Linked DNA regions of Marinobacterium aestuarii. The protein of the gene in region 2 binds, or shares a complex with, the protein of the main gene of each other region. Links are inferred from orthologs where the notes say so. Each region holds a gene or a part of one and is shown on either strand. Other genes may lie near its edges.

Evidence for each region.
Region 1: the proteins of secA (region 2) and secY are in contact, whole or in part, in a crystal structure (PDB 3DIN), measured with the Thermotoga maritima proteins. The link is inferred for Marinobacterium aestuarii from one-to-one orthologs. Residues at the interface, in WP_004082002.1 of Thermotoga maritima: Glu261, Ala262, Arg263, Lys300, Ala301, Arg302, Thr303, Ile304, Ile305, Leu323, Tyr324, Asp325, Pro326, Val329, Ser330, Tyr333, Ile336, Lys340, Phe345, Val349, Glu363, Phe364, Tyr374, Ser375, Gly376, Gly377, Glu393, Ile395, Thr482, Ser483; in WP_004081795.1 of Thermotoga maritima: Glu108, Gly109, Glu110, Glu111, Ala236, Glu237, Arg238, Arg239, Ile240, Thr241, Ile242, Gln243, Tyr244, Ala245, Arg246, Arg247, Val248, Thr249, Gly250, Arg251, Arg252, Val253, Tyr254, Gly256, Ala257, Ser258, Thr259, Tyr260, Leu261, Pro262.

Annotation. Positions count from the first base shown.
Region 1 is NZ_CP015839.1:4,870,923-4,879,424, forward strand. Bases 358-3,325 are described here. They hold secY (preprotein translocase subunit SecY), read right to left. Parts: upstream 2,522-3,325; coding sequence 1,193-2,521; downstream 358-1,192. Other genes in these bases: rpsK (30S ribosomal protein S11), read right to left, coding at 358-526; rpsM (30S ribosomal protein S13), read right to left, coding at 552-908; rpmJ (50S ribosomal protein L36), read right to left, coding at 1,055-1,171; rplO (50S ribosomal protein L15), read right to left, coding at 2,522-2,956; rpmD (50S ribosomal protein L30), read right to left, coding at 2,971-3,153. Also shown: rpsD (30S ribosomal protein S4), read right to left, coding at 1-121; more of rpsK, read right to left, coding at 137-357; more of rpsE, read right to left, coding at 3,326-3,659; rplR (50S ribosomal protein L18), read right to left, coding at 3,671-4,021; rplF (50S ribosomal protein L6), read right to left, coding at 4,031-4,564; rpsH (30S ribosomal protein S8), read right to left, coding at 4,575-4,967; rpsN (30S ribosomal protein S14), read right to left, coding at 5,062-5,367; rplE (50S ribosomal protein L5), read right to left, coding at 5,380-5,919; rplX (50S ribosomal protein L24), read right to left, coding at 5,933-6,250; rplN (50S ribosomal protein L14), read right to left, coding at 6,352-6,720; rpsQ (30S ribosomal protein S17), read right to left, coding at 6,818-7,081; rpmC (50S ribosomal protein L29), read right to left, coding at 7,084-7,275; rplP (50S ribosomal protein L16), read right to left, coding at 7,275-7,688; rpsC (30S ribosomal protein S3), read right to left, coding at 7,700-8,380; rplV (50S ribosomal protein L22), read right to left, coding at 8,403-8,502. UniProt on the Escherichia coli protein: The central subunit of the protein translocation channel SecYEG. Consists of two halves formed by TMs 1-5 and 6-10.
Region 2 is NZ_CP015839.1:1,205,095-1,213,917, forward strand. Bases 4,755-8,043 are described here. They hold secA (preprotein translocase subunit SecA), read left to right. Parts: upstream 4,755-5,077; coding sequence 5,078-7,843; downstream 7,844-8,043. Other genes in these bases: lpxC (UDP-3-O-acyl-N-acetylglucosamine deacetylase), read left to right, coding at 4,755-4,872; argJ (bifunctional glutamate N-acetyltransferase/amino-acid acetyltransferase ArgJ), read left to right, coding at 7,919-8,043. In the rest of the region: A8C75_RS05280 (D-alanine--D-alanine ligase), read left to right, coding at 1-445; A8C75_RS05285 (cell division protein FtsQ/DivIB), read left to right, coding at 451-1,245; cell division protein FtsA, read left to right, coding at 1,250-2,545; cell division protein FtsZ, read left to right, coding at 2,634-3,833; more of lpxC, read left to right, coding at 3,958-4,754; more of argJ, read left to right, coding at 8,044-8,823. UniProt on the Escherichia coli protein: Required for protein export, interacts with the SecYEG preprotein conducting channel.

The DNA.
Region 1 (8,502 bases), 3.7 Mb from region 2 along the record:
GCATACCCGGAACAGCTTCTGCTTTGCATTTGCTGTCGAGTGCACGAACGCCGCTTTTCAGGAACAGGTCTGTACCTTCACGGCGAGACAGCTTGCACTTAGGTCCAAGATATCGGGCCATTTTACCGTCTCCAGTTTATACGCGACGTTTCTTCGGAGGACGGCATCCGTTGTGCGGGATGGGCGTCACGTCCGTGATGTTTGCAATTTTATAGCCACAAGAGTTCAGTGCACGCACTGCTGACTCGCGACCAGGTCCAGGACCTTTGACAAACACGTCGAGATTTTTCAGACCATACTCAAGAGCCGCCTGACCGGCGCGCTCTGCCGCTACCTGTGCAGCGAACGGCGTGCTCTTGCGCGAACCACGGAAGCCGGAGCCTCCTGAAGTTGCCCAAGACAGCGCGTTACCCTGACGATCGGTAATGGTGATGATCGTGTTATTGAAAGAGGCATGGATATGCGCGAAGCCATCCACTACCGTCTTTTTCACTTTCTTGCGTGTGCGATTACCTGGCTTAGCCATATCGGAAATTCCTATCGCTTACCACTTACTTACGGATCGGCTTGCGCGGACCTTTGCGCGTACGCGCGTTGGTCTTGCTGCGCTGACCACGTACCGGCAGATTGCGGCGGTGACGCAGGCCACGGAAGCACCCCAGGTCCATGAGACGTTTAATGCTCATGTTGACCTCACGGCGCAGATCACCCTCGACAGACAACTTGGTAACTTCACCACGAACGTTATCAAGCTGCTCTTCTGTCAGATCTGCGATTTTAGTGCTGTGGGCTATACCAACAGCATCGCAGATCATTTTCGAGGTTGTGCGGCCAATCCCGTAAATGTAAGTAAGAGAAATTACCGCATGCTTATTGTCAGGAATATTGACGCCAGCTATACGGGCCATTCAATTTACTCCGTCATAAGGCACTCACTAGACTTCTAGGTGAGCGCCATAATATTTCTAATACGTTCGTAGAAGGCGCGCAATAGTACACCCTGATCAAAATTAAATCAAGGCCGCTCGCCTTCTACGCCCTATAGGGCCAGGAATTAACCCTGACGCTGCTTGTGACGCGGTTCTACCTTGCAGATCACGCGCACGGAACCGTTGCGACGTACGATCTTGCAGTTACGGCAAATCTTTTTAACAGATGCGCGTACTTTCATGATCCACTCCAATTAGCAGTATCAACGCAGGAAGCCTGCGCCACCGCCTTTGAGGTTAGATTTCTTCATCAAGGACTCGTACTGGTGAGACATCAGGTGTGATTGCACCTGAGCCATGAAGTCCATGACCACGACTACCACGATCAACAATGAGGTACCGCCGAAGTAGAATGGCACATTCCACGCAACCACCAGGAACTGAGGCATCAGAGATACCGCGGTGATGTATAGAGCACCAAACAATGTCAGACGGCCCAGCACAGTATCGATATAGCGTGCGGACTGTTCACCAGGACGAATTCCCGGGATAAATGCACCTGATTTTTTCAGGTTGTCTGCCACATCACGGGGATTGAAAACAATCGCCGTATAGAAGTAGCAGAAAAACACGATGCAGATCGCAAACAGCAGGATATAGAGCGGCTGGCCTGGGCCTAGCGCGAGCGCCATGTCCTGCAACCATTCCATGCCATCAGTCTGTCCAAACCACTGACCAACCGACGCCGGGAACAGCAGGATGCTGGATGCAAAGATCGGGGGTATAACGCCTGCCATATTCACTTTCAACGGCAGGTGGCTCGACTGCGCTGCATAGACGCGACGGCCCTGCTGACGCTTTGCATAGTTGATGGTAATGCGGCGTTGGCCACGTTCCATAAACACTACAAAGCCAACAGTCGCCACGGCCATGACCGCGATCGCCAGCAACGCCAGGATATTCAAATCCCCCTGACGCGCCGATTCAAAGGACTGACCGATTGCACTGGGCAGACCAGCCACGATACCCGCGAAGATCAGAATCGAGATACCGTTGCCGATACCACGTTCAGTTACCTGCTCTCCGAGCCACATCAGGAAGACTGCACCTGCAACCAGGGTCACGACAGCAACGAAATAGAAGCTGATGTCACCACTGAACGCCACACCCTGATTCGCCAGGCCTACAGCCATCCCGAACGACTGTATGGTCGCCAGGATCACCGTGCCGTAACGGGTATACTGATTGATTTTACGACGACCCGCCTCACCCTCTTTCTTCAACGCTTCGAGCTGGGGGCTCACAACCGTCATCAGCTGCATAATGATAGAGGCAGAGATGTACGGCATGATGCCCAGTGCGAGGATACTCATACGCTCCAACGCACCACCCGAGAACATGTTGAAGAGACTGAGAATAGTCCCCTGATTCTGTTCAAACAATGCAGCTAGACGATCCGGGTTGATACCGGGGACGGGAATATGAGCCCCGATCCGGTACACAATGATCGCCAGCAGCACAAAGCGCAGACGAGACCAAAGTTCGCCCAAACCGCTTTGCGTGCCCGCCGGTATCTGTCCTTGCTTAGCCATTTACGCCTCGACTTTGCCGCCAGCAGCCTCGATCGCAGCTTGTGCACCCTTGGTCACTTTCAGACCGGATACAGTTACTGCTTTGCCGATCTCACCAGACAGGATCACTTTAGCCACTTTGATATCGTGGTTAACGAGATCCGCCGCTTTCAGCGCGGCCAGATCGATTACGTCCGCAACGACTGCATTGAGTTCGTTCAGACGAATCTCGGCAACGTAACGGGCTTTACGGGAGCTAAAGCCGAACTTCGGCAGACGACGCTGCAGAGGCATCTGACCGCCTTCAAAACCCGGCTTAACAGAACCGCCTGAGCGGGACTTCTGACCTTTGTGACCACGACCACCGGTTTTGCCAAGACCAGAACCGATACCGCGACCTACGCGTTTCGGAGCCTGCTTGGAACCAGCGGCGGGGCTCAGAGTGTTCAGACGCATGTGACGAACTCCTCTTACTCGCCTTCTACACTTAGCATGTAGTTGACTTTGTTGATCATGCCACGGACCGAAGGAGTGTCTTCCACTTCAACGGTGTGACCGATACGGCGCAGGCCGAGACCTTTTACACACAGCTTGTGCTTCGGCAGAATGCCGATCGGGCTGCGAACCAGAGTTACCTTCAAAGTATTAGCCATGTCGATTACCCCAGGATCTCTGCGACTGTCTTGCCACGCTTGGCCGCGATGTCGTCCGGTGCGTTCATGCTCTGCAGACCTTTGATGGTCGCGCGAACAACGTTTACCGGATTAGTCGAACCGTAGCACTTGGCCAAGACGTTATGGACACCAGCCAGTTCCAGTACAGAACGCATGGCGCCGCCGGCGATGATGCCGGTACCGTCAGATGCAGGCTGCATGTAGATTCTGGATGCGCCGTGACGAGCGTTGATAGCGTACTGCAAAGTACCGCCATTCAGTTCAACGCTGATCATGTTGCGACGAGCCTGTTCCATAGCTTTCTGAATCGCGACCGGCACTTCACGCGCCTTGCCACGACCGAAACCTACACGGCCATTGCCGTCACCAACTACACATAGTGCAGTAAAACCGAAGATCCGACCGCCTTTAACCACTTTCGCGACGCGGTTGACCTGTACCAGTTTTTCCTGGAGATCGCCGTCTTTCTGTTCGTGATTTGCCATAATCGACCCCCTTAGAATTCCAGGCCGCTTTCACGGGCTGCGTCGGCCAGTGCTTGAACACGACCGTGGTATTTGAACCCGGAACGGTCGAATGCAACCTTGGTGATACCGGCTTCTTTAGCACGTTCAGCGATCAGCGTACCCACTTTCTGGGCCGCTGCAACATTACCTGTTGCGCCTTCACGCAGTACTTTCTCTACGGTTGATGCAGAGGCCAAAACCTTGCCACCGTCTTCAGAGATAACCTGTGCGTAGATATGACGCGGAGTACGGTTGACGCACAGACGTACGGCACCCAGTTCACGCATTTTCAAACGTGAACGGCGTGAGCGACGGATACGAGCTTCTTTCTTAGCGTTCATAACCCTGCCTTACTTTTTCTTCGCTTCTTTACGGCGAACATATTCGTCAGCGTAGCGAACACCTTTGCCCTTATAAGGCTCAGGTGGACGGAAGCCACGCACCTCTGCGGCTACCTGACCGACACGCTGTTTATCAGCACCGCTGATAACAATCGTTGTCTGATTCGGGCACTCTGCAGTAATACCTTCAGGCAGTTCGTACTCAACAGGATGGGAGAAGCCCAGTGTCAGGTTCAGTGATGTGCCCTTGAGCGCAACACGGTAACCAACACCCTGCAATTCCAGAGTCTTTTTAAAGCCTTCTGCAACACCGAAAACCATGTTGCTCACCAGGGAGCGCGTGGTTCCGGACAGAGCATTAGCGAGCTTGCTCTTGTCGCGGGGGGCGAACAGCAGGGTGTTCTCTTCCTGTTTAACTTCAACAGTCGGATGAACATCCAGGCTCAGAAGACCATTCTTGCCTTTGGCGGTGATGGTCAGGCCATCGACCTTCAGATCTACACCTGCAGGTACAACAACGGGTTTTTTAGCAACTCGAGACATTGTTAACCCCTTAGAATACCGTGCAGATCACTTCACCACCGACTCCAGCGGTACGCGCAGCGCGGTCCGTCATCACACCATTGCTGGTGGAGACGATCGCGACACCCAGACCACCGGCCACTTTGGGCAGGTCGTTGGAAGCTTTGTAGATGCGCAGGCCCGGACGGCTTACGCGCTTGATCTCTTCAATTACCGGCTTACCTTCAAAGTACTTCAGCTCAACGCTGAGGACCGGTTTCACATCGCCTTCTACTGCGTAGCTGGCAATGTAACCTTCTTCCTTCAGCACTTCTGCAACTGAAACTTTCAGCTTGGAAGACGGCATGGATACGGCCTGTTTCTGTGCCATATGGCCGTTGCGGATACGTGTGAACATATCCGCCAGTGTATCTTGCATGCTCATGCGTTTAACTTCCTCTCTTGTGCAGCGTGATGCGGTAGCAGAACGTACTAGGTTCTGCCCTGCCCACCATGCTTACCGTAAAACCAGTGGTGGATTACCAGCTGGCCTTTTTAAGACCCGGCACATCACCACGCATAGCGGCTTCACGCAGTTTGTTGCGGCTAAGGCCGAACTTGCGGTAAACACCATGCGGACGACCTGTCAGTTGGCAGCGATTGCGCTGACGAACCGGGCTAGCGTCACGCGGCAGTTTCTGCAGCGCAACCAGTGCATCCCAACGCTCATCTTCAGAAGAAGACGGGCTGTTGATGATAGATTTCAGCTCTGCACGCTTAACAGCGTACTTAGCGACAGTCGCGGCACGCTTGTCTTCACGTGCTTTCATCGATTGTTTAGCCATGGTATCCCCCTATCACTTCTTGAACGGGAAGTTCAGGGCAGCCAGCAGAGCTAGACCCTCTTCATTGGTCTGAGCAGTGGTGGTGATGGTGATATCCATCCCACGCAGCTTGTCCACCTTGTCGTAATCGATTTCGGGGAAAATGATCTGCTCTTTGACACCCATGCTGTAGTTGCCGCGGCCGTCGAACGATTTCGGGTTCAAACCACGGAAATCGCGTACACGCGGAATGGAAATGTCGACCAGACGGTCGAGAAATTCCCACATTTGCTGACCACGCAGAGTGACCTTGCAACCAATCGGCCAGCCTTCACGAACCTTGAACGCTGCAATAGACTTGCGCGCCAGGGTAACGACAGGTTTCTGACCGGCGATAGCCGTCATATCGGCAACAGCGTTTTCGAGCTGTTTCTTGTCGCCCAGTGCTTCACCAACACCCATGTTCAGGGTGATTTTGGTAACGCGGGGGACAGCCATAATGTTCGGCGCATTCAGCTCTTCTTTGAGCTGCAGGCGAACGGTATCTTTGTAAAGCGCTTTCAGTCTAGACATGACAACAACCCCCTTATCCGCCAATGACTTCGCCAGTGGACTTGAAGATACGCACCTTGGCGCCGTCCTCAAGCAATTTGAAGCCGACACGGTCGCCCTTGCCTGACTGCGGATTGAAGATCGCGACGTTGGAAACGGCCATGGAGGCCTCTTTCTCAACGATGCCACCGGCCTGACCCTGCATAGGGTTCGGCTTGGTGTGCTTCTTCACCATGTTGATGCCTGTAACGATCACACGATCGTTAGCCAGCACACGCAGCACAGTGCCACGCTTGCCCTTGTCTTTACCTGCGATGACGATGATTTCATCGTCGCGACGAATCTTGCGCATGTTATACCTATGTCGTTTCCTGCAACCCTCTCATGCTCAAAAACGCCATACCCTCTCGGGAATGGCGTTTTCAAAGTACTCGGTCAAATAGCAACCGGGTCTCAGAGCACTTCAGGCGCCAGGGAAATGATCTTCATGAACTTCTCAGAGCGAAGTTCACGCGTTACTGGGCCGAAGATACGCGTTCCGATCGGAGCGTCGTTCTGGTTCAGCAATACCGCAGAGTTAGTATCAAAGCGGATTACCGAGCCGTCAGGACGACGAACACCCTTACGGGTACGTACTACAACAGCCTTGAGAACCTGACCTTTCTTCACCTTGCCACGCGGAATTGCTTCCTTGACGGTAACTTTAATAATGTCACCGACACCTGCGTAACGACGGTGAGAACCGCCCAGGACCTTAATGCACTGCACTCGCTTGGCACCGCTGTTGTCAGCGACATCAAGCATTGATTCAGTCTGAATCATGGTCTACTCCAGAAATATATGACCTTTCACCATGCTGCACATGCTTTTCAGCCGTGCAGCTCGGGCAAATAGGCAAATGGAGCAAAGGCGCAATATATTACACCTTCGCTGCACGCTCTTCAATACGAACCAGCGACCAAGTTTTGGTCTTGGACAGAGGACGGGTTTCCGCGATGGTTACCCAGTCACCGATCTGACACTCGTTCTTATCGTCATGAGCGTGCAGCTTGGTAGAACGCTTGAGATATTTCCCGTAGATCGGGTGCTTCTCTTTGCGCTCAACCAGAACTGTGATGGTTTTGTCCATCTTGTCACTGATAACTTTACCGGTCACAGTGCGAGTACGTTTTTCAGCGCTCATACTTAGTCACCTGCCTTTTCGTTCAGTACAGTCTTAACACGAGCAATGTCGCGACGAACCTGGCTAAGCAGGTGATTCTGTGCCAGCTGACCAGTTGCCTTCTGCATGCGCAGATTGAACTGATCCTTCAACAGACCCAGGAGTTCCTGCTGAAGTTCATCTACGGATTTTTCCCGCAGTTCTTTAGCAATCATCACATCACCGTCCGCTTAACAATGGTTGTAGCCAAGGGCAACTTGGCAGCAGCAAGCGCAAAGGCTTCAACTGCCAGAGATTCGGGTACGCCGCTCATTTCGAACAGCACCTTACCCGGCTGAATCTGGGCAACCCAGTATTCAACGTTACCTTTACCCTTACCCATACGAACTTCAAGCGGCTTGTTGGTGATCGGCTTGTCAGGGAAGACGCGAATCCAGATCTTACCACCACGCTTTACGTGACGAGTCATGGTACGACGCGCAGCTTCAATCTGACGAGCAGTGATGCGGCCGCGGGCGGTAGCCTTGAGACCAAATTCACCAAAGCTTACTTTACTGCCGCGCAGTGCCAGGCCGCGGTTGCGACCCTTCATCACCTTGCGGTATTTAAGACGTTTCGGTTGCAGCATTGACGTCTACCTCACTTACCTTTCTTCTTCGGCGCATTCTTCTCAGCACGCACCTGTTCGATGCCGCCAAGAATCTCGCCTTTGAAGATCCAGACTTTAATGCCGATCACACCGTAAGTGGTGTGCGCTTCGAAGGACGAGTAATCGATGTCCGCACGCAGAGTGTGCAACGGAACACGACCTTCGCGGTACCATTCGGAACGTGCGATCTCGGCACCACCCAGACGGCCGCCCAGCTGTATCTTGATGCCCTTGGCACCAATACGCATGGCGTTCTGTACCGAGCGCTTCATCGCGCGACGGAACATGACACGGCGTTCCAGCTGGCCTGCAATGCTCTGGGCTACCAGAGTAGCGTCAAGCTCAGGCTTGCGTACTTCTTCGATGTTGATGTGCACGGGCACACCCATCAGCTCAGAAACAGCGTTACGCAGTTTTTCGACGTCTTCGCCTTTCTTACCAATTACGATGCCTGGACGGGCAGTGTAAATGGTGATTTTTGCATTCTGCGCCGGACGTTCGATCTCGATACGGCTAACAGATGCATTGCTCAACTTCTTCTCAAGGTACTCACGTACCTTCAGATCGTTGAGCAGCTTCCTGGCATACTCGCCCTTGTCTGCATACCAAGTAGAGGTATGATCTTTAACGACGCCAAGGCGAATACCGGTCGGATGTACTTTCTGACCCATTTGAACTCTCCTAGCTCAGCGCTTAGTCTGCAACCTTGACGGTAATGTGACAGGTGCGCTTGATAATACGATCAGCACGACCTTTCGCACGCGGCTTAATACGTTTCATGCTCGGCGCTTCA
Region 2 (8,823 bases):
CCGGGCACAGTTCGAAAGTGCCCTGGGCGAGGCGCTGCGCTACGACCGCAGTGTTATCGCCGAACAGTGGCTGACCGGCGCCGAATTCACGGTGGCGGTGCTGGATGGCACCGCGCTGCCGGTGATCCGCCTTGAAACACCGCACGAGTTTTATGACTACGACGCCAAGTATCAGGCCAATGACACCCGTTACCTGTTTGAGCACGGTCTGGATGATACCCAGAGCGAGGCGCTGGCAGCGCTGGCCTGCGAAGCCTTCGCGGTGATCGGCTGCCGCGGCTGGGGGCGCATCGACGTGATGCAGGATGCTGCGGGTCAGTTCCATCTGCTGGAGGTGAATACCGCCCCCGGCATGACCGATCACAGCCTGGTGCCCATGGCGGCGCAGCGGGCCGGCATCAGCTTTGAGGAGCTGGTGGTGCGGATACTGCGAGGCGCTGAGTGACAGCGATGATGCAGGGGCGGCAGGCATCGCGCAGTGCGGTGCCGGATGCCCAGGTGCTTGCGGTGTCTGCCGGCGCCAGGCGCGGACTGCTGCGCTCGATGCTGGTGCTGGTGTCGCTGGCGATCTTTGCCGGTCTGTGCACTGCGCTGGCACAGCAGGTGTGGCGCTGGCTGGACCAGCCGGTGACCGAGGTGCGGGTGCTCGGCGATGCGCGTCATCTGAACAAGGCGGAGCTGGCCCAGCGTCTGGCGGCGGGGCTGAATGCACCGCTGCTGCAGCTGGATCTGAACCGGGTGCAGGAGCGATTGCTGGATGAGCCCTGGGTGCGCGGTGCCAAGGTACGGCGGGACTGGCCACCGGCGATCGAGGTACGCATCGACGAGGAAGTGCCGGTGGCGCGCTGGGGTGACAAGGGGTTGCTGAATCATGAGGGCGATATTTTCTGGCCCGAACTGAAACCTGAGTACGTGGCGCTGCCACGGCTCAACGGGCCCGCCAGTGATACCGGTCGGGTGATGGCACAGTTTCATGATCTTAACCGCATGTTCCAGAGCGCCGGGCTGAAGCTCAGTGGCCTGTCGCTGGAGGCGCGGGGCGCCTGGACGCTGGAGCTGGACAACGGCATGCGGGTGGTTGTCGGCCGTGAACGGGTAACCGAGCGGCTGGCACGATTTATTCAGATCTACCGTCAGGGGCTTGCGGAGCACGCGACGCAGATCGAACAGGTAGATATTCGGTATACCAACGGTGTGGCCGTCAAATGGCGGCCCAAACCGGATACAGACGAGAAAGCGGGTTAGAACTATGTCCGACAGCAACATGATCGTGGTGCTCGATATTGGCACCTCCAAGGTGGTTTGCCTGGTGGGCGAAGTCGGCCCGGACGGACGCATTGAAATTATCGGTGTCGGCTCTCAGCCCTCCCGCGGTCTCAAGCGTGGCGTGGTGGTAAACATTGAATCCACCGTCAGCTCGATCCAGCGGGCGGTGGAAGAAGCGGAGCTGATGGCCGGCTGCAAGATTCACTCGGTGACCGTAGGAATTGCCGGCAGCCATATCAGCAGCATGAATTCCCACGGCATAGTCGCGGTCAAGGATCGGGAAGTGACCGAACACGACCTGGAGCGGGTCATTGATGCGGCGCGGGCAGTGGCGATTCCGGCGGATCAGAAAATCCTGCACATACTGCCGCAGGAATACCTGATCGATAACCAGGAAGGTATTCGCGAGCCCCTGGGCATGTCCGGCGTGCGGCTGGAAGCGCGGGTGCATCTGGTCAGCGGAGCCATCAACGCGGTGCAGAATATCGAAAAATGCATCCGCCGCTGCGGGCTCGAAGTTGATCACGTGGTGCTTGAACAGCTTGCTTCGAGCTATGCGGTGCTGACCGACGACGAGAAGGAACTGGGTGTCTGCATGGTGGACATCGGCGGTGGTACCACCGATATCGCCATCTTTATCGGCGGCGCCATTCGGCATACAGCGGTGATTCCGATTGCCGGTGATCAGGTGACCAATGACATCGCCATGGCACTGCGTACGCCGACGCCGCACGCGGAGCAGATCAAGATCAAGTATGCCTGCGCCCTGGCCCAGCTGGCCGGCGTGAATGAAACCATCAAGGTGCCGAGCGTGGGGGATCGCCCGGCGCGAGATCTGTCCCGTCAGGCACTGGCTGAGGTGGTGGAACCGCGTTACGACGAGCTGTTCTCGCTGATTCAGACCGAGCTGCGCCGCAGCGGCTTTGAGGATCTGGTGGCGGCGGGTCTGGTGATGACAGGCGGCAGCGCCAAGATGGAAGGCGCGGTGGAGCTGGCGGAGGAAATTTTCCATATGCCGGTACGCCTGGCGGTACCCAGTGGTGTCTTCGGCATGGAAGACGTGCTGAAAAACCCGATTTATGCCACCGGTACCGGTCTGCTGCACTACGCCCGTCAGGAGCACCAGTACCAGTCGCCGACGAACAGGTTACCGGCAGTGTCGCCCCGCAGTTCCATGCAGGAACTGCCATCACGGCGCCGCCAGATCCAGATGCCCGAACTGCCCAGCGTGGGTTCGATGCTGGGTCGCATGAAAACATGGTTTCAGGGAAATTTCTGAGGCGCCAGACGGCCTCGGAATCACAACTTATTAGTATTTTGACGGTGCCGGAATGTAGTTGGCAGGCGCTATAACGGAGGAAGGGGATATGTTTGAATTACTCGATAACGTACCACAAAGCGCAATAATCAAGGTTGTTGGTGTGGGCGGCGGTGGCGGCAATGCCGTACATCACATGCTGAACAGCGACGTTGATGGCGTTGAGTTTATCTGTGCCAATACTGATGCCCAGGCGTTAAGCAACTCCGCTTCGCGCTCGGTGCTGCAGATTGGCAATGAGCTGACCAAGGGCCTGGGTGCCGGAGCCAATCCGGAAGTCGGCCGTCAGGCTGCCATCGAAGACCGCGAGCGGATTGCGGATATGATCCGTGGCGCCGACATGGTGTTTATTACCGCCGGCATGGGGGGCGGCACGGGCACAGGTGCGGCGCCTATCGTTGCCGAAGTTGCGCGTGAACTGGGCATTCTGACCGTGGCGGTGGTGACCAAGCCGTTCCCGTTTGAAGGCAAAAAACGCATGAAGATTGCCGAAGAGGGCATTCGTGAACTGCGTGACTCGGTCGACTCCCTGATCATTATTCCCAATGAGAAGCTGATGCAGGTGCTGGGTCGCAACTGCAGCCTGCTGAACGCCTTCAATACGGCGAATGATGTGCTCAAGGGCGCCGTGCAGGGCATCGCCGATCTGATCACCCGCCCTGGCATGATCAACGTCGATTTCGCCGACGTGCGCACTGTCATGTCCGAAATGGGTATGGCGATGATGGGGACCGGCATTGCCCGCGGCGAAGACCGTGCAACCCTGGCGGCGGAAGCGGCCATCAAGAGCCCGTTGCTGGAGGATGTGGACCTCAAGGGGGCCAGCGGCATTCTGGTAAACATCACCGCGGGTCTGGATCTGAGCCTGGGCGAATTTACCGAAGTGGGTAACATCGTTGAGGAATACGCCTCCGATAACGCCACCATAGTGGTGGGTACTGTTATAGATCCGGAAATGAAGGACGACCTCAAGGTGACCGTGGTGGCGACGGGTCTGGACAAGCGTCCCGATGAAATTCGCGTGGTTAGCAGCAACAGCAATTACAAGCCCGATGCTGCCCTGAACATGCACGATATCGAACTGCCGACGGTACTGCGTCGCAAGCGTCAGGAAGCCATGCTGGATGATCCCGCCGCTCCCGCCGATGGCGAGTCGCCCCGCGGATCGCTGCGCCAGGGTGGCAACAATGCGCAGTCTGAATACAGCGCACTGGATATCCCGACCTTCCTGCGCCGTCAGGCAGATTGATGCAGGCTACCCGGGTGGGTGAACGAAGCCGGTGTGCCGGGCCATACAGGCCGGCGCTGGTTTGCCTCGCTCAACTCACCTTTGTTACTATTCGCCGCCTCTGCGGGCGGAACTGGCTACGAGCATGATCAGACAGCGTACTTTGAAGACCAGCATCAAGGCGTCGGGGATCGGGCTGCACACCGGGGAGAAGGTGTACCTGACGCTCAAGCCTGCTGCGGTGGATACCGGTATTCTGTTTCGGCGCGTCGATCTTGATCCGGTGGTGGAAATCGAGGCCCGTGCGGACCTGGTGGTGGATACCACGCTGTCGAGTAATCTGTCATTTGGTGGCGCGCGGGTTGCGACCGTCGAGCACCTGATGTCGGCCCTGTCGGGTCTTGGGATCGACAACGCCTGTGTGGAGCTGAGTGCGGAGGAAGTGCCGATCATGGATGGCAGTGCCGCGCCCTTCGTGTTCCTGATACAGTCCGCCGGCATTGTGGAGCAGGATGCGCCCAAGCAGTTTATCCGCATCAAGCGCGAGATCAGCTTTAGCGCCGACGACAAGGTCGCCACCTTCAAACCCTTCGATGGCTTCAAGGTCGGTTTTACCATTGAGTTCGATCACCCGGCCTTCAGCGATCGCAATATGGAAGCCTGCCTGGACTTTTCCAGCACCAGCTTCGTGCGCGAGGTGAGCCGGGCCCGTACCTTTGGTTTTATGCGTGATATCGAGTACCTGCGCTCGAAAAACCTGGCCCTGGGCGGCAGCTTCGACAATGCGATAGTGGTGGATGATCATCGCATTCTGAATAGCGAGGGTCTGCGCTACGATGATGAGTTCGTCAAACACAAGATTCTGGATGCGGTGGGTGATCTGTACCTGCTGGGCAAGAGCCTGATCGGTGAATTTGTGGGTCACAAGTCAGGTCATTATCTGAACAATATGCTGGTGCGCAAGTTACTGGAAAACCAGGATGCCTGGGATATCGTGACCTTCGAGGGCGACGATGCCCAGGCGCCGATCGCCTACGCCAAGGCGGCGCAGGCGGTCTGAGCGGGGCAGTTTTTGCATCGGGCGGCACTCAGTCAGGCCGGGCTCTTGCCCGGCCTGACTGTTTTCTGGCGGCGAGGTTTGCGCACTGTCGCAAAATAATTACGTTTAAAATTCTACTCGGCGCCCCAATATGGGTAGAATGTCGAGTCGTTTTTCGTGGCACGCGCGTAAAAGTCTTTGTATTCAACTGGTTGAAATTCGGATTATGCTGACATCACTATTGAAGAAGGTTTTCGGGAGCAAGAACGACCGGGAACTCAAGCGCATGGGCAAGATCGTCGAACAGATCAACGCGTTTGAGCCCGAAATGGAACCGCTCAGTGACGAGGCACTGCGGGACCTGACAGTCGCGTTTCGTCAGCGGCTGGAGCAGGGCGAAAGCCTGGAACAGATACTGCCGCAGGCGTTTGCCGTAGTGCGGGAAGTCTCAAAACGTACGCTGGGCCTGCGCCACTTCGATGTGCAGATGGTCGGCGGTATCGCCCTGCATGAAGGCAAGGTGGCTGAAATGCGCACCGGCGAGGGCAAGACGCTGGTGGCAACCCTGGCGGTCTACCTCAATGCCCTCAGTGGCAAAGGCGTGCACGTGGTTACGGTCAACGACTATCTGGCGCGTCGCGACGCCGACTGGATGCGTCCGCTCTATGAAGGCCTGGGCATGAGTGTCGGCGTGGTGCTGTCGGGGCAGGATCAGCAGGTCAAGCGTGATGCCTACGCCAGCGACATTACCTACGGTACCAACAACGAATTCGGCTTTGACTACCTGCGCGACAATATGGCCTTCAGCCTGGCCGACAAGGCGCAGCGCGACTTCAACTTCGCCGTGGTCGACGAGGTCGATTCCATCCTGATCGACGAAGCCCGTACCCCGCTGATCATTTCCGGCCCCGCCGAAGACAGCTCGGCGATGTACCGCACCATCAATACCCTGATTCCCGAACTCAAGCGTTTTGAAGGCGAGATCGACCCCAAGGACGATACTCAGGTCATCAACGAACACTTTGTCGTTGACGAAAAGAACCGCACGGTTGAGCTGACTGAAGCCGGTCACCAGCTGGTGGAGGATATTCTGGTCAGCAACAAGCTGCTGGGCGAAGGCGAGAGCCTCTATGCGCCTGGCAACCTGAGCCTGCTGCACCATGTGCTGGCGGCACTGCGGGCGCACAACCTGTTCCAGCGCGATATCGATTACATAGTGCAGGACAATCAGGTGGTCATCGTCGACGAGCACACCGGGCGCATCATGCCAGGGCGACGCTGGTCTGAAGGTCTGCACCAGGCCGTTGAAGCCAAGGAAGGCGTTCAGGTTCAGCTTGAAAGCCAGACCCTGGCGTCCACCACCTTCCAGAACTATTTCCGCCTGTACGGCAAGCTGTCCGGCATGACCGGCACCGCCGATACAGAAGCCTTCGAGCTGAACCAGATCTATGGTCTGGATGTGGTGGTCATTCCGACCAACCGTGCTGTGTCGCGTCTGGACCAGAACGATATCGTCTTCCTGACCATGGAAGAAAAGTACGAAGCCATCATCGAGGAAATCAAGTCGTGCCAGGAAAAGGGCCAGCCGGTACTGGTGGGTACGGCCTCGATTGAATCCTCCGAACTGATCTCGGCGCTGCTTAACAAGCAGAGCCTCAAGCACAGCGTGCTTAACGCCAAAAACCACGTTATGGAAGCGGGCATCATCGCCGATGCCGGTCGCCCAGGTGCCGTGACTATCGCCACCAACATGGCAGGGCGTGGTACCGACATCATGCTGGGCGGCAAGCTGGATGCGGAAATTGCCGACCTGGACAGCCCGACAGACGCGGAGCTGGCGGCGGTCAAGCTGGCCTGGCAGGCGCGTCATGATCAGGTGGTCGCGGCCGGTGGTCTGCATATTCTGGGTACCGAACGGCATGAGTCGCGCCGTATCGACAACCAGCTGCGTGGCCGCGCCGGTCGCCAGGGTGACCCGGGTTCCTCGCGTTTCTTCCTGTCGCTGGAAGATGACCTGATGCGTATCTTCGCCTCCGAGCGGGTGCGCCAGTTCATGCAGGCGCTGGGGATGGAGCGCGGTGAGGCGATCGAGCACAAGATGGTCAGCAACGCCATCGAGAAGGCACAGCGCAAGGTCGAAGGCCGCAACTTCGATATCCGCAAATCGCTGCTGGAATACGACGATGTGGCGAACGATCAGCGCAGCGTGGTTTACCGTCAGCGCAATGAACTGATGGCCAGTGATGATATTTCCGATATCGTGGCCGAAGTACGGGCCGAGGTGGTCGACGCTGCCATCAGCGAATGTATAGCACCGCAAAGCCTGGCCGAGCAGTGGGATGTCGAGGGGCTGGAGAAGTCCCTGCAGAGCGAGTTCGCCATAGCGCTGCCGCTGCAGCAGTGGCTGGACGAAGACGATAGTCTGCACGAAGACGGCCTGCGCGAGAAGATCATGACCGCCATCAGCGAAAGCTATGCGCAAAAGGAAGCTCTGGTGGGTGCCGAGGGCATGCGCACCTTCGAGAAGCAGGTCATGCTGCAGGTACTGGATACGCTGTGGAAAGAGCATCTGCAGACCATGGATCAGCTGCGCCAGGGCATTCACCTGCGCGGTTATGCCCAGAAGAATCCCAAGCAGGAATACAAGCGCGAAGCCTTCCAGCTGTTCCAGGAGCTGCTTGAGCATATCAAGCGCGATCTGATCAAGGTGCTGAGCCATGTACAGGTGCGCCAGCCCGAAGAAGTGGATGTGGTCGAGCAGCAGCGTCGCGAGCAGGCAAAGAATCAGCAGATGAGCTACCAGCATGCCGCGAGCAGCGCCATGCAGGAAGATGCGCCGCAGCAGGCTAATGCGGGCGAGGCGGGTACCGAGGTGGAAGATGATGCCCAGGTTGAGACTTTCGTGCGCGAAGCACCCAAGGTCGGACGCAACGATCCCTGCCCCTGTGGTTCAGGCAAAAAATTCAAGCAGTGTCACGGTCAATTGAGCTAAGCACCCGCAGGCGGTTCCGGTAAAAACAAGGTTTCCGGTACTGCCTGTCTGGCGTCTATTGAGGATTAGGTGGTTATGGCTGTAGGTCCCGGAACTTTACCCAGGTTGCACCCCATCAAGGGTATGCGTATTGGCACTGCGTCGGCGGGCATCAAGAAACCAGGCCGCAGGGATCTGGTACTGATGGAGCTGTGCGAGGGCGCCACTGTCGCTGGCGTTTTTACCCTCAACGCCTTTTGCGCAGCACCGGTGCAGATCGCCAAGCGCCATCTCGCCTGCGCCCCGCGCTATCTGCTGACCAACACCGGCAATGCCAACGCCGGCACCGGCAGCGAAGGCATGCAGGATGCAACCCGCTGCTGCGAAGCCCTGGCACAGCTGGTCTCTTTGCCGGTTGAGCGCGTGCTGCCGTTTTCCACCGGCGTTATCGGTGAAAAACTGCCGGTGGAAAAAATAGAGGCGGCGTTGCCGGCGGCACTGGCGGCACTGGATGACAATGGCTGGGAAGATGCTGCCAGCGGCATCATGACCACCGATACCCGCCCCAAGGCAGCCTCGAACCAGTTTGAGTTTGGTGGCAAGACCGTAAGCCTGACCGGCATCTCCAAGGGTGCCGGCATGATCATGCCGAACATGGCCACCATGCTGGCCTATATAGGTACTGATGCGGCTGTAGCTGCACCGCTGCTGCAGCGCATTCTCGGCGTTGCGGCGGACAAGTCATTCAACCGCATTACCATTGATGGTGACACCTCGACCAATGACAGCTGCATGCTGGTCGCGACCGGCCAGAGTGGCGTGGTAGTAGATGAGCAGGACGCAGATCTGCTGGCACAGTTCACGGCGGCGGTGGAATTGGTACTGCTGCAGCTGTCCCACGCCATAGTGCGTGACGGCGAGGGTGCGACCAAGTTTGTCACTGTGCAGGTGGAAGGCGCGCGTAACAGCGCCGAAGCCCTGCAGACCGCCTATACCATCGC